One region of the Streptomyces sp. NPDC044044 genome, then DNA from elsewhere that is predicted to be linked to it. Evidence: riboswitches for the same ligand, from Rfam matches in the RefSeq annotation. Region 1 holds a riboswitch; the other holds the start of a gene.

Region 1 (6,965 bases):
GCGCGCCCGGTGGAAGCGGGCGGTCGGTTTCGTCGAGGGCTCCATCGGTGAGGCCGTCGGCAAGGAGTACGTGGCGCGGCACTTCCCGCCGAGCTCCAAGGCGATGATGGACGACCTCGTCGCCAACCTCCTTGAGGCCTACCGTCAGTCGATCGCGCGCCTCGACTGGATGACGGACGAGACGAAGGAGCGCGCGTACGAGAAGCTCGCCACGTTCCGTCCCAAGATCGGCTACCCGGACACCTTCCGCGACTACTCGGCGCTCGAGGTGTCCCCCGACGACCTGCTCGGCAACGCGCACGCGGCGGACGCCTTCGAGTCCGACCGGCAGCTCGCCAAGATCGGTGCGCCGGTGGACCGCGACGAGTGGTTCATGCTGCCGCAGACGGTCAACGCGTACTACAACCCGGGCACCAACGAGATCTGCTTCCCCGCGGGCATCCTGCAGAAGCCGTTCTTCTCGCCCGACGCCGACCCCGCCGAGAACTACGGCGGCATCGGCTCGGTCATCGGCCACGAGATCGGCCACGGCTTCGACGACCAGGGCGCGCAGTACGACGGCGCGGGCAACCTCAACGACTGGTGGACCGCGGCCGACAAGACCGCGTTCGAGGCGAAGTCGAAGGCGCTGGTCAAGCAGTACGACGCCTTCTCGCCCCGCAACCTGCCCGACGAGTTCGTCAACGGCTCCCTGACCGTCGGCGAGAACATCGGCGACCTGGGCGGCCTGACCATCGGGCACACGGCGTACAAGATCGCGCTCGACGGCGCCCCGATGCCCGAGAGCGACGGCACGACCGGCTCGCAGCGGCTCTTCATGAACTGGGCCTACTGCTGGCGCACCAAGCGCCGCAAGGAGCAGGAGCAGCAGTACCTCACCATCGACCCGCACTCGCCGCCCGAGTTCCGGGCCAACATCGTCCGCAACCTCGACGAGTTCCACGAGGCGTTCGGGACGGCGGAGGGCGACGGTCTCTGGCTGGACCGCGCGGAGCGCGTCCGGATCTGGTGATCCACCGGCGGCCGCGGCGATCCTGCCGCGGCCGCCGCTGCGAGAACCGCACAACGGGTGGTCCCTGATGAGGGAGTCCGAGCGGCGAACACACCAGCACGCACGGCCAGGGCTACCTCGACGGCGGGGTGGAGAGCGGGGAACGGGTGGCGCGGGAGGTGCTCGCGGCCCTGGGGTGAGGGCCGTTGGCGTAGAAGGCGGGGTGGGTGTGCAGGCGGCGGACGTAGGCGCGGACGTGGGGGTGGGAGTCGCCGGGCTCGGCCGCGTCCGGAGTGGGGTGGACCAGCGCTGCCCACAAGTCCACGTCCACTGCGGTGAGTTCGTCGCCCACGAGGTACGGGTGGGAGGCCAGACGGCTGTCGAGTCGGTCCAGCGTCTCGTGGGTGAGGGGGCTCGCGAGGAGTTCGTGCCAGGTGTCGATGTGCGCTGCCAGGGCCGATGGGCGCAGGCGAGGGCCGCTGCCGTGCGCGGCGAGGCGGCAGGCGAGGTCGCGCAGGATGTCGGGCGTGTGGTTGCTGACGACGTGCCCGCTCCAGCGGTCGCACAGGGCGGGAACGGTCAAGGGGCCGTCGAAGTGGTGCTCGGTGGCCTCGTAGCAGCGGTGCAGCGCGTCGAGTTCCGCCGCGGTGGTGTGCGGTGTCAGGAGCGTGGTGGTGACCGACTCCCGGAGCCCGAGCAGGTCGAGGGTGATCGAGACGCGCAAGGAGCGCGGACATCCGGCAGAGAGGTACAGGTGGTAGCGGTGCGGCGCCGGGTAGAAGCCGCCGGCCAGGTCGGCGCCGATGCGGCTGCGGATCGGCGCGCGACAGCTGCCGCCCGGGACGGTTTCGTGCGGGGGACACGGATCCGCGAGGGAAGCCGGGTGGGACGGGTGCGACGTGGTCTCGGGCATGGCTCTCCAGACAGGTGAGGGGGCGCGCCGACCGCGCGCACGGCGGCGGTGGCACAGCGGAGGGAGAGGGGTGACGCGTGGACGTCAGACGGCTGGAGCCGATGCGCTGCACACGCGCAGCAGGTCGATGTGCAGCCGTCTGGTCAACACGCGGGGGCGGGGCCGGGGCGCGGACAGGAGAGGCCGCTGGGTGCTGTTCCTCTCACCGACCGCCCTGGACATGTCCACCAGCCCTGCCGTCGAGGCCCGTTGCCACCGGGCCGCGCTTGCCCCGCCGCCACGGCGGGACCCGGTCGTCACCCGGGGCACCCCGTCGCGGCGGAAGGGTTGCCTGTCAGCGGGCCGGGGCCGATGAACCGCTCGGGCAGGGAGCCTGCCGGGCGGGCGCTGACAATCGTGACCGTCCCCGGAAGTCTGGGTCCGGGCACAGGGCCCCGTCAAGAAGGCCGTGCGACTCCCTGCCCGGAGGCGGAACAGAAGGAGTGGCCCGGCGGTTGTCCTTGACGGAGACGGACGACGAGGCGCGTACGGCGATGTGAGGACGCCCATGATCGACGGGCATTGCGCACCGCTGGGACCTCACGTAACGTCCCGAGCAGGTTACGAGTATCGGCGTCAAGCCCTGGCTTGCCGAGCGGAGGTGGCGGACATGTCGGCGGTCTCCGCTGTGCCGTCCACGTCGTCCGTGCTGCCGCCCGTGTCCGACCTGCGTGTCGTCACGATCGCCCCGAGCCGCCAGGTGCATCTGTACTCCCGGCCGCACATCGACCTCCAGCGCGTCGCCGGCGCGCTCTGTCGTTCCTGACCCGTCACCCCGCCGCCGCACCCTCGGAACCGAGGGGCCGGTGTTCTCGTACGGTCGATCAGGAAGGCACTCCTTCGTGTCGTCATCACCCTCACCCTCGTCCGCGTTGCCCTCTTCCGCTCCCTCCGCTGCCTCGCTGCACCTCGCCGTCGCGCTGGACGGCGCGGGCTGGCACCCCGCCGCCTGGCGCGAACCCGACGCCCGCCCAAGGGAGTTGCTCACCGCTCAGTACTGGGCCGATCTGGTCACCGAGGCCGAACGCGGCCTGTTGGACTTCGTGACGATCGAGGACGGACTCGGCCTCCAGTCCTCGCACTTCACCGAACCCGACGGACGCACCGATCAGGTACGAGGGCGGCTCGACGCCGTCCTCATCGCCGCCCGTGTCGCGCCCCTGACCCGTCACATCGGGCTTGTGCCGACCGTGGTGGCCACGCACACGGAGCCCTTCCACATATCCAAGGCGATCGCCACGCTCGACTACGTCAGCGAAGGCCGCGCCGGCGTCCGCGTGCAGGTGTCCGCACGCCGGAACGAGGCCGCGCACTTCGGCCGCCGCACCTTCCCCGCCTTCCGCATCGAGGACCTCGGAACACCGGCCGTACGGGAGTTGACCGCCGACCTCTTCGACGAGGCGGCCGACTACATCGAAGCCGTGCGCAGGCTCTGGGACAGCTGGGAGGACGACGCGGAGATCAGGGACGTCGCCACCGGCCGCTTCATCGACCGCGACAAGCTGCACTACATCGACTTCGAGGGCAAGCACTTCAGCGTCAAGGGTCCCTCGATCACGCCCCGGCCGCCCCAGGGCCGCCCCGTCGTCAGCGCGCTCGCCCACGACAGCGCCAGTGACGATCCGTTCCAGTTCCTCGGCCGCTCCGCCGACATCGGATATGTCACCCCGCGCGACGCCGGGCACGCACGCGCCGTCGTCACGGCCGTCCGTGCCGAACAGGACGCGGCCGGGCGGACCGATGAGCCCCTGCACCTCTTCGGCGACCTGGTGGTGTTCCTCGACGACGACCCGGCCGCCGCCGTGGCCCGGCGGGAGCGTCTGGACGCCCTCGCGGGTCAGCCGTACACCAGTGACGCGCGGGTGTTCACCGGCACGCCCGCCCAACTGGCGGACCTGCTGCAGGAGTGGGGGCAGGCCGGGCTGACCGGATTCCGGCTGCGTCCCGCCGTCGTCGGGCACGACCTCCCGGCGATCACTCAGGGCCTGGTGCCCGAACTCCAGCGCCGCGGCGCCTTCCGGCGCGCGTACGAAGCCGACACCTTGCGCGGCCTGCTGGGCCTGACCCGCCCCGCGAGCCGCTACGCCGCCACCGCCTGAGCCGGACCGGAAGGGACCCCGTCATGAGCAAGTCACCGGACAAGCCGCTCAAGCAGATCCACCTCGCGGCACACTTCCCCGGCGTCAACAACACCACCGTATGGAGCGACCCCGAGGCCGGGAGCCACATCGAGTTCAGCTCCTTCGCGCATTTCGCGCGGACCGCCGAGCGCGCCAAGTTCGACTTCCTGTTCCTCGCCGAGGGGCTGCGGCTGCGTGAACAGGGCGGAAAGATCTACGACTTGGACGTCGTGGGACGGCCCGACACCTTCGCCGTTCTCACCGCGCTCGCCGCCGTCACCGAACACCTCGGCCTGACCGGCACCATCAACTCCACCTTCAACGAGCCCTACGAGGTGGCCCGCCAGTTCGCCAGCCTCGACCACCTCTCGGGCGGGCGCGCCGCGTGGAACGTCGTGACCTCCTGGGACGCCTTCACCGGCGAGAACTTCCGCCGCGGCGGATTCCTCCCGCAGGATGAGCGGTACTCCAGGGCGAAGGAATTCCTCGCCACGGCAGGCGAGCTGTTCGACTCCTGGCGCGGGGACGAGATCGTCGCCGACCAGGAGACCGGCACCTTCCTGCGCGACGCGCGGGCAGGAGCCTTCGTCCACCAGGGTCAACACTTCGACATCCAGGGGCAGTTCAACGTCCCGCGCAGCCCCCAGGGGCGACCGGTCGTCTTCCAGGCCGGTGACTCGGACGAGGGGCGCGAGTTCGCGGCCGAGGGCGCCGATGCCATCTTCAGCCGGTACAGCACGCTCAAGGAAGGCCAGGAGTTCTACACGGACGTCAAGGGCCGCCTGGCCCGCCACGGCCGCACCCACGACCAGCTCCTCATCCTGCCCGCCGCGACCTTCGTCCTCGGCGACACGGACGCCGACGCGGAGGAGCTCTCGCGTGAGGTGCGGCGCAAGCAGGTCAGCGGTGCCACGGCCATCAAGCACCTGGAGTTCGTCTGGAACCGCGACCTCTCCGCGTACGACCCGGAAGGCCCGCTGCCCGACATCGATCCGGACGTCGGTGAGCACACCATCGCCCGCGGACGTGCCCAGGTGCGGATGTACCGCGACCCGCTGGCCACCGCGCGCGAGTGGCGCGAGCTCGCTGCCGCGAACAAGTGGTCCATCCGCGACCTCGTCATCGAGACCGGCAACCGCCAGTCCTTCGTCGGCTCCCCGGCCACCGTCGCCGAGACGATCAACTCCTTCGTCCAGGCCGACGCGTCCGACGGCTTCATCCTCGTCCCGCACATCACCCCGGGCGGACTGGACGCCTTCGCCGACACCGTGGTCCCGCTGCTCCAGGAGCGCGGCGTGTTCCGCACGGAGTACGAGGGAACCACCCTGCGCGACCACCTCGGCCTGGCCCACCCCGACGCCGAGGCGCGCCTGCCCGAGCCTTACCCCGAGCCCGTACCCACACCCGAACCCACACCCGTGCCCGCGTCGGCCGACCACTGAGGAGGACCACCCCCATGTCAGCCATCCCACTCGGCGTCCTCGACCTGGTCCCGGTCTCGTCCGGCTCCACCGCGGCCGCCGCACTGCACAACTCCATCGACCTGGCCCGGCAGACCGAGCGATTCGGCTACGCCCGCTACTGGTTCGCCGAGCACCACCTCAACCCGGGCGTGGCCGGCACCTCACCGGCGGTCGTCCTCGCCCTGACCGCCGCGGCGACCTCGACGATCCGGCTCGGTGCGGGAGCCGTACAGCTCGGTCACCGCACCGCTCTCTCCACGGTCGAGGAGTTCGGCCTGATCGACGCGCTGCACCCCGGGCGCCTCGACCTGGGCCTCGGCCGGTCCGGCGGCAAGCCGCCCGGAACGCCCGCTGCCGCGCCGCCGACCGCGACCCCCGTCGTCGACGGCCACGCACCCAACGGGCTGCGGATCCCGCCACGGTTCTCCTACGAGCATCTGCTGGGCTCGCCCCGCGTCGCCCTGCAGCGCAAGCTGCTCCAGCTGCCGCACGCCCAGTCGCAGGACTACGGAGAGCAGATCGACGACATCCTCGCGCTGCTCGCGGGGACGTACCGCTCCGAGGACGGCATCGAAGCGCATGTCGTGCCCGGTGAGGGCGCCGACATCGAGGTGTGGATCCTGGGCAGCAGCGGCGGCCAGAGCGCGGACGTCGCGGGCCGCAACGGCCTGCCCTTCGCGGCGAACTACCACGTCAGCCCGGGGACGGTGCTGGAGGCCGCGGACGGCTACCGTGCCGCGTTCAAGCCATCCGACGTACTCGACAAGCCCTACGTCAGCGTCTCCGCGGACGTGGTCGTCGCCGAGGATGACGCGACCGCCCGCGAACTCGCCGCGGGCTACGGCCCGTGGGTCCGCAGCATCCGCACGGCCGAGGGTGCCATCCAGTACCCGACGCCGGAGGAGGCGCGCGGGCACGTCTGGACCGACGCGGACCGGGCGCTGGTGGAGGACCGCACCGAAACCCAGTTCACCGGGTCCCCGGGGCGCGTCGCCGACCAGCTGGAACAGCTCCAGGAAGCCACCGGCGCGGACGAGTTGCTCATCACCACGATCACCCACGGCCACGCCGACCGGGTGCGCTCCTACGAACTGCTCGCCGAGGAGTGGCGGCGCAGGTGATCCGGGCGGAGGCGATCCGAGCGTCATGAATTCACGCAGCCGCAACGATCTCCTCCCCACCGGCCTGCTAGACATGAAGGGTGAGCACTCCAGTGCTGTACCGCAGGTTGTACGTGGATCTGGCGCGCGTCCACGCGTCCGCGTGTCGACGTTCCTGACCTCGCCCTCGCCCCTGTCCGGGTGAGGGCGAACAGCGAACACGTCATTCCTGTACGGCAACACATGGAGGAGCATCCATGACCACTGTCGCGAGCTTCGACGTACGGCGAGCAGGTCCCCGGTTCGGCGCGGAGATCACCGGCATCGACCTGACGGCCG
Region 2 (6,965 bases), on a different contig from region 1:
CGGCGGCGGCCGCCTGGTCGCGCTGCCCGCCACCGGTCCCGTCGGCCAGCGGATCGGCACGCACTTCGCGCTGCTCCCCTCCGGCACCGCCGTCGTGGAGATGGCCGCGGTCGCCGGGCTCTCGCTGGTCCCGCGCGATCTGCGCGACCCGGGCGCCACGACGACGTACGGCGTCGGCGAGCTGATCGGCGCCGCACTCGACGCGGGCGCCCGCCGCATCCTGGTGGGCTGCGGCGACTCCGGCACGTCGGACGGGGGCGCGGGTGCTCTGCAGGCGCTCGGCGCCCGGCTCCTGGACGCGGACGGCTGGGAACTGCCGCGCGGGGGACGGGAGTTGAGCCGCCTGAGCCGCATCGACCCCTCGGGGCTCGACCCCCGCCTCAAGGACACCGAGATCCGCGTCGCCTGCAACCCCTTCAACGTCCTGACCGGCGAGCGCGGCGTGGCCCGCGTCTTCGGCCCCCAGAAGGGCGCGACCCCCACGCAGGTCGAACAGCTCGCGGCGGCCCTCGAACACTGGGCGCACATCCTGACCCGCGACCTGCACGTCACGACGGACCTCTCCCAAGGCCCCGGAACGGGTGCGTCCGGCGGCCTGGGCGCAGGCCTCGCGGCACTGGGCGCCCAGCTCCTGCCCCGCTTCGACGTCCTGCTCGACCACCTGGACCTGGACGCACGCCTGGCCCGCGCCGACCTCGTCGTCACCGCAGAGGGTGCCCTGGACCACCAGACGCCACGCGGCAAGATCCCCGCCGAAGTGGCCCGGCGCGCCAAGCGGTTCGGCCGCCCGGTCCTCGTCCTCGCGGGCACGATCGGCCAGGGCGCGCACCACGTACGGGCCGAGGGCGTGGACGCCTACAGCGCGATCCTGCCCGCGCCGGTCTCGCTCACCGAGGCGCTCGGCCGGGGCGGCGAGTTCCTCACCGACGCGACCGAGCGGGCCCTGCGGATGATCCTGCTGGGGTCACGCCTGAAGGGACGGCCCAGGGCTCAGGCTGCCGTGGTGTCCGGCACGCAACGCCCGTCCTCCGTGCGGTAGTTCCAGCGCGCACCGTCCGCCACGAGCTCCTTGACGGCGCGCACGAAACGGTCCACGTGCTCGTCCGGGGTGCCCGCGCCGAAGCTCACGCGGATCGCGTTCAGCGACTTCTCGCCGGGCGCGGCCTCGGGGGCGCCGCACTCGCCCTGGGTCTGCGGGTCGCTGCCGAGCAGGGTGCGCACCAGCGGGTGGGCGCAGAAGAGACCGTCGCGTACGCCGATGCCGTACTCGGCGGAGAGCGCGGCGGCGAAGTGCGAGCTGTTCCAGCCCTCGACGACGAAGGAGATGACGCCGACGCGCGGCGCGTCGTCGCCGAAGAGCGAGAGCACCTTCACGGCGGGCACGTCGGCGAGGCCCTCGCGCACCTTCGCGATGAGGTGGCGCTCACGGGCGACGAGCTCGTCGAAGCCCGCCTCGGTCAGGGCCTTGCAGGCGGAGGCGATCGAGTACACGCCGATGACGTTCGGCGATCCGGCCTCGTGCCGCGCGGCGGTGTCGTGCCACTCGACGTCGACGCCGCCGTCGCTGCGCCGCGCGACCTTCCGCGAGGCGCCGCCGCCCGCGAGGTACGGCTCGGCCGCCTGCAGCCAGTCGGAACGGCCCGCGAGGACGCCCGAGCCGAAGGGCGCGTACAGCTTGTGACCGGAGAAGGCGACCCAGTCGACGTCCAACTCCTCGATGGAGACCGGGTGGTGGGGCGCGAGCTGCGCGGCGTCCAGGACGATGCGGGCGCCGTGCGCGTGGGCGGCGGCGGCCAGCTCCTTGACCGGCCACAGCTCACCGGTGACGTTCGAGGCGCCGGTCACGCAGACCAGGGCGGGCCCGTAGGGGTCGCGGTCGGCGAGGGCGCGCTCCAGGGTGGCGACGGCCTGGTCGGCGGTGCGCGGCGCGTTCAGGTACGTCACGCGGGCGTCGCGCCACGGCAGGAGCGAGGCGTGGTGCTCGGTCTCGAAGACGAAGACCTGGCAGTCGGCCGGGAGGGCCGCGGCGAGGAGGCCCAGCGAGTCGGTGGTCGAGCGCGTGAAGACGACCTGGTCGTCCTCGCGGCAGCCGAGGAACTCGGCGACGGTGACGCGGCTGTTCTCGAAGAGGTCGGTGGAGAGCTGCGAGAGGTACCCGGCACCGCGGTGCACGCTGCCGTAGTACGGCGCGTACGCGGCCACGTCGTCCCACACCCGCTGCAGCGCGGGGGCGCTCGCCGCGTAGTCGAGCGCCGCGTAGGTCACCTCGCCGCCGGTGACGAGCGGCACGGTGACGTCACGGCCGAGCACCGGCAGCGGCGCGGCACAGCAGGGGTCGGCGGAGGCGGCGGAGGCGGCAGCGGCATCGGTGGTGGTGGTGGCGACAGAGCGTGCGGACATGGCGAACTCCCGTGGGAAGGCAGGCGAGTTCACTGCGAGGGCGCCGTCACGGCGCTGCAGTGATGAAGAGAAAAGGGGGTGCGGAAAAGGGGCCGGAAAGCCCTATCGCATTCGCTTGCTCACGAGACTGCTCCCTTGAGGACCAGGACCCCAGGGTTCGCAGGGGTCCGCGCTTGCCATGGACCTTGCTGTCCACGGCCTGGTCTTCACCCGGGGCACCCCGCCACGGACGGAGGGTTGCCGGACAGCGAGCCGGGGCCTAATCGCTGTCACTCATGACCTGCGCAGCATCTTGCCACACGATCTTCCCGGTGCCCACCGCAGTCCGGGATCCGGACTGCGGTGTGCGCCACATTCACCTGTTGCTGGCCGACACCCAGCGCTCCAGGGCCTTCTTCGCGGCCCCGGAGTCGATCGAATCGGCCGCCTGCGCGATGCCCCCGCGGATCTGCTCCACGAGGCTCCCCTCGCCCGGCGAGAGGGCCACCAGGGCCGCCGCCGAGTTGAGCAGCACGGCGTCCCGCACGGGCCCGGTCTCGCCGTCCAGGAGGCGCAGCGCCACCTCGGCGTTGTACGACGCGTCGGCGCCCCGCAGCGCCTCCACGGGGACGAGGTCGATGCCGACGTCGCGCGGGTCGAAGGACTCCTCGCGCACGGCGCCGTCCCGCACCACCCAGACCCGGGAGGTCGACGTGGTCGTCAGCTCGTCGAGGCCGTCGTCACCGCGGAAGACGAGGGAGGAGTGCCCGCGCTCGGCGAAGACGCCTGCCACGATCGGCGCCATCCGCGCGTCGGCGACGCCGACGGCCTGGGAGCGCACCCGGGCCGGGTTGGTGAGCGGACCCAGGAGGTTGAACACGGTCCTGATCCCCAGCTGGCTGCGCGCACCGCCCGCGTACCGCAGCGCCGGGTGGAACTTCACCGCGAAGCAGAAGGTGATCCCCGCCTCCTCCGCGACCTCGACGACCCGCCGCGGGGTGAGCTCGAGGTTCACGCCGAGCTTCTCGAGCACGTCGGAGGCGCCGCTGGCCGACGACGCGGCGCGATTGCCGTGCTTGACGACCTTCGCGCCCGCGCCTGCGATGACGATCGCGGACATCGTGGAGATGTTGACGGTCTTGGCACCGTCACCGCCCGTGCCGACGATGTCGACGGTCCGCCCCGGCACCTCGATCACATTGGCGTGCTCGTACATGGTGCGCACGAGACCGGAGATCTCCTCCACGGTCTCGCCCTTGGCCCGCAGCGCCACGACGAAGCCGGCGATCTGCGCGTCGGTGGCCTCGCCCCGCATGATGCGGTCCATCGCCCAGGCCGTGTCGTCGGCGCTCTGGTCGTTCCCGTCGAGCAGGCCGTTCAGCACACCCGGCCAGGAACGGGCCGCCGCGGTATTGCCTCCTGCGGGGGTCACAGCGCTCATAGCCGCTCCTGGGTTCGTCAGCGTAGGAAGAAAGCATCCCGGCACATGGGGACGGGACCACCTTATCCAGCCCGGGGGACGGCAAAGAGCCCCGTCCATGCACTGGATGCAGGGACGGGGCTCTCGCCGTGGCGACCTTGGGTCAGAACGTCGGAGCGTTCGGAGGATCAGTGGTGGCCGTGGCCGCTCGTGATCTCCTTGTACTCCTCGGTGGTGGGCTTGGGGATCTGGTTGTCATCCCCGTAGTAGCCCTTGCTGAGCTTGGCCCGGAGCTTCTGCGAACCGGTCACCTTGCGCTCGACGCCGTTCTCGTCGACCGAGGGGCCGATCTCGACCGGCGCGTACTGCTCGTGCGCGGTGAGCGTGTGCAGCTGCTCCTGGTTGAGCGGCTCGTGGACCTCGATGAACTCACCGTGCGGCAGGCGCTTGATGATGCCCGACTCGCGGCCGTGCAGGACCTTCTCCTTGTCGCGCCGCTGCAGACCCAGGCAGATCCGCTTGGTGGCGATGAAGGCGAGGACCGGTGCCACGAAGAAGGCGATGCGCACGAACCAGGTGATCGAGTTGATCGACAGGTGGAAGTGCGTGGCCCAGAGGTCGTTTCCACCGCCGACGAGGAGCACGAAGTACCAGGTGATCCACGCGACGCCGAAGGCCGTACGGGTCGGGACGTTGCGCGGGCGGTCCAGGATGTGGTGCTCGCGCTTGTCGCCGGTGACCCAGGACTCGATGAACGGATAGACCGCGATCGCGACCAGGACCAGCGGGAAGATGACCAGCGGGATGAACACGCCAAGGACGAGCGTGTGACCCCAGGCGTTGATCTCCCAGCCCGGCATGACACGGATCAGACCCTCGGAGAAGCCCATGTACCAGTCGGGCTGGGCTCCGGTGGAGACCTGGTCGGGACGGTAGGGACCGAGCGCCCAGATCGGGTTGATCGTGGCGATCGCCGAGATGGCCGCGATCACGCCGAAGACCAGGAAGAAGAACCCTCCGGCCTTCGCCATGTAGACCGGCAGCAGCGGCATGCCGACGACGTTCTTGTTCGTCTTCCCGGGGCCCGCGAACTGCGTGTGCTTGTGGTAGAAGACCAGGATCAGGTGCGCCACCACGAGGCCGAGCATGATGCCCGGCAGCAGCAGGATGTGCACCGAGTAGAACCGGGCCACGAAGTCGCCGCCGGGGAACTCCCCGCCGAACAGGAACATCGACAGGTACGTGCCCACGATCGGCACGGACAGGACGGCGCCCTGCATGAAGCGCACACCGGTACCGGAGAGCAGGTCGTCAGGGAGCGAGTAGCCGGTGAAGCCGGTGAACATGCCCAGGACGAACAGCAGGAACCCGAAGACCCAGTTGACCTCGCGGGGCTTGCGGAAGGCACCCGTGAAGAAGACGCGCATCATGTGCACGAACATCGCCGCGAGGAAGATCAGCGCCGCCCAGTGGTGGATCTGCCGGATCAGCAGACCACCGCGCACATCGAAGCTGATGTGCATGGTCGAGTTGAACGCCTCGGACATCAGCTGGCCCTGCAGCGGGATGTAGCTGCCGTGGTACTCCACCTCGTTCATCGACGGGTGGAAGAACAGGGTCAGGTACACACCCGTGAGGATGATGATGATGAAGCTGTAGAGGCAGATCTCACCGAGCATGAAGGACCAGTGGTCCGGGAAGATCTTGCGCATGTTGGCCTTGGCCAGGGAGTAGATCCCCAGGCGGCCGTCTGCCCAGTCGGCGACCCGCTCACCGGCGGGCGCCTCCTTCTTGCGCGTATCAGTCGTCGTAGTGCTCATCCGCGCTCCCAGAATGCAGGACCGACGGGCTCAGCGAAGTCGCCGAGCGCCTCGAGGTAGCCCTCTTCGTTCACGGCGATGCGCAGCTGCGGCAGCGCGTGACCGGCCGGGCCGAAGATCACTCGGGCACCGTCGGAGAGGTCGAAGGTGGACTGGTGGCACGGGCAGAGGACGTGGTGCGTCTGCTGCTCGTACAGGGAGATCGGGCAACCGACGTGGGTGCAGATCTTCGAGTACGCGACGACACCGTCGTGCGACCACTCGAGTTCCTGCTTGTCCTTGATGTTGTCCGGCTGGATCCGGACGATCATCAGGGCCGCCTTGGCGATCTCCTTCTGGAAGTCGTGATCGTGCTCCTCCAGGCCCTCGGGCTTGGCGAAGGTCAGCGAGCCGACCTGGATGTCCGACGGACGCAGCGGCTCGTTCGTGTTCATGTTCACGAGCAACTTGCCCTTGGACCACAGCGTGTGCCGCAGCTTGTCCTCGGGCAGCGGACCGAGGTCACGCAGCAGGACGACGCCGGAGAGCGGCACCATGGCCAGCGCGCCGAACATCGTGTTGCGGATCAGCTTGCGCCGGCCGAACTGCGACTCCGCGGCACCGGCCTTGAAGTCGGCCATGACCTTGGCCTTGACCTCGGGCTCGGCCTCGATGGGGTGCCGCTCGTCGGCGACCTCCACGTCGGACATCAGGGTGCGGGCCCAGTGGACCGCGCCCGCGCCGATGCAGAAGAGCGCGAGACCCAGGGTCATGCCCAGGGAGAAGTTCAGCGCGCTGATGTGACCGATCGGGAAGATGTAGACGCGCTTGTCGACCGGGAACGACACGAACGAGGCGATGAAGCCGATCGTGGCGAGCATCGAGAGCGTGAACAGGAAGGCGACCGCACGCTCGGAACGCCTGGCGGCCCGCTCGTCGATGTCCTGGACACGATGCTCATGGGGCGGAAGCCCCGGGTCGGCGAACGGGTTCTCGTCCGCGACCGCCACCGAGCCGTGCTCGGTCTCCTGCACGCTGGGCAGGTTCTCTTCTGATTTCTCTTGGCTACTCATGACTTCTTGGCCTTTGCGGTCCGAGCGGCGACCCACACGGCGACCGCGATCAGCGAGCCGAGACCGAAGATCCAGCCGAACAGGCCTTCACTGACCGGACCCAGGCCGCCCAGCTTCAGACCGCCAGGGCTCTCGGTCTGCTCGCCGTTGACCGCGTCGAGGTACGCGATGATGTCCTTTTTGTTCTTCTCCGGCATGATCGTGTCGGGGAAGGACGGCATGTTCTGCGGGCCGGTCTGCATGGCCTCGTAGATGTGCTTCGGGGAGACATCCTCCAACGAAGGAGCGAACTTG

Evidence for each region. A riboswitch is a leader RNA that binds a small molecule or an ion and turns the genes downstream of it on or off. The one in region 1 is predicted to bind S-adenosylmethionine.
Region 2: it holds a riboswitch for S-adenosylmethionine, as region 1 does, so the genes downstream of both, AC07AG_RS35715 (aminotransferase class V-fold PLP-dependent enzyme) here and AC07AG_RS01590 (glutathione S-transferase C-terminal domain-containing protein) in region 1, are expected to answer to the same signal.

Annotation. Positions count from the first base shown of each region.
Region 1 is NZ_JBWKFG010000001.1:333,265-340,229, forward strand. It holds gene AC07AG_RS01585 (M13 family metallopeptidase) at 1-1,012, shown strand, start outside; gene AC07AG_RS01590 (glutathione S-transferase C-terminal domain-containing protein) at 1,125-1,904, opposite strand; SAM riboswitch class IV at 2,162-2,306, opposite strand; gene AC07AG_RS01595 (putative leader peptide) at 2,554-2,709, shown strand; gene AC07AG_RS01600 (LLM class flavin-dependent oxidoreductase) at 2,816-4,042, shown strand; gene AC07AG_RS01605 (NtaA/DmoA family FMN-dependent monooxygenase) at 4,066-5,505, shown strand; gene AC07AG_RS01610 (LLM class flavin-dependent oxidoreductase) at 5,520-6,647, shown strand; gene AC07AG_RS01615 (TauD/TfdA dioxygenase family protein) at 6,884-6,965, shown strand, end outside.
Region 2 is NZ_JBWKFG010000010.1:459,777-466,741, forward strand. It holds gene AC07AG_RS35710 (glycerate kinase family protein) at 1-1,039, shown strand, start outside; gene AC07AG_RS35715 (aminotransferase class V-fold PLP-dependent enzyme) at 991-2,400, opposite strand; SAM riboswitch class IV at 2,565-2,681, opposite strand; gene trpD (anthranilate phosphoribosyltransferase) at 2,756-3,820, opposite strand; gene qcrB (cytochrome bc1 complex cytochrome b subunit) at 3,988-5,619, opposite strand; gene qcrA (cytochrome bc1 complex Rieske iron-sulfur subunit) at 5,616-6,671, opposite strand; gene qcrC (cytochrome bc1 complex diheme cytochrome c subunit) at 6,668-6,965, opposite strand, start outside.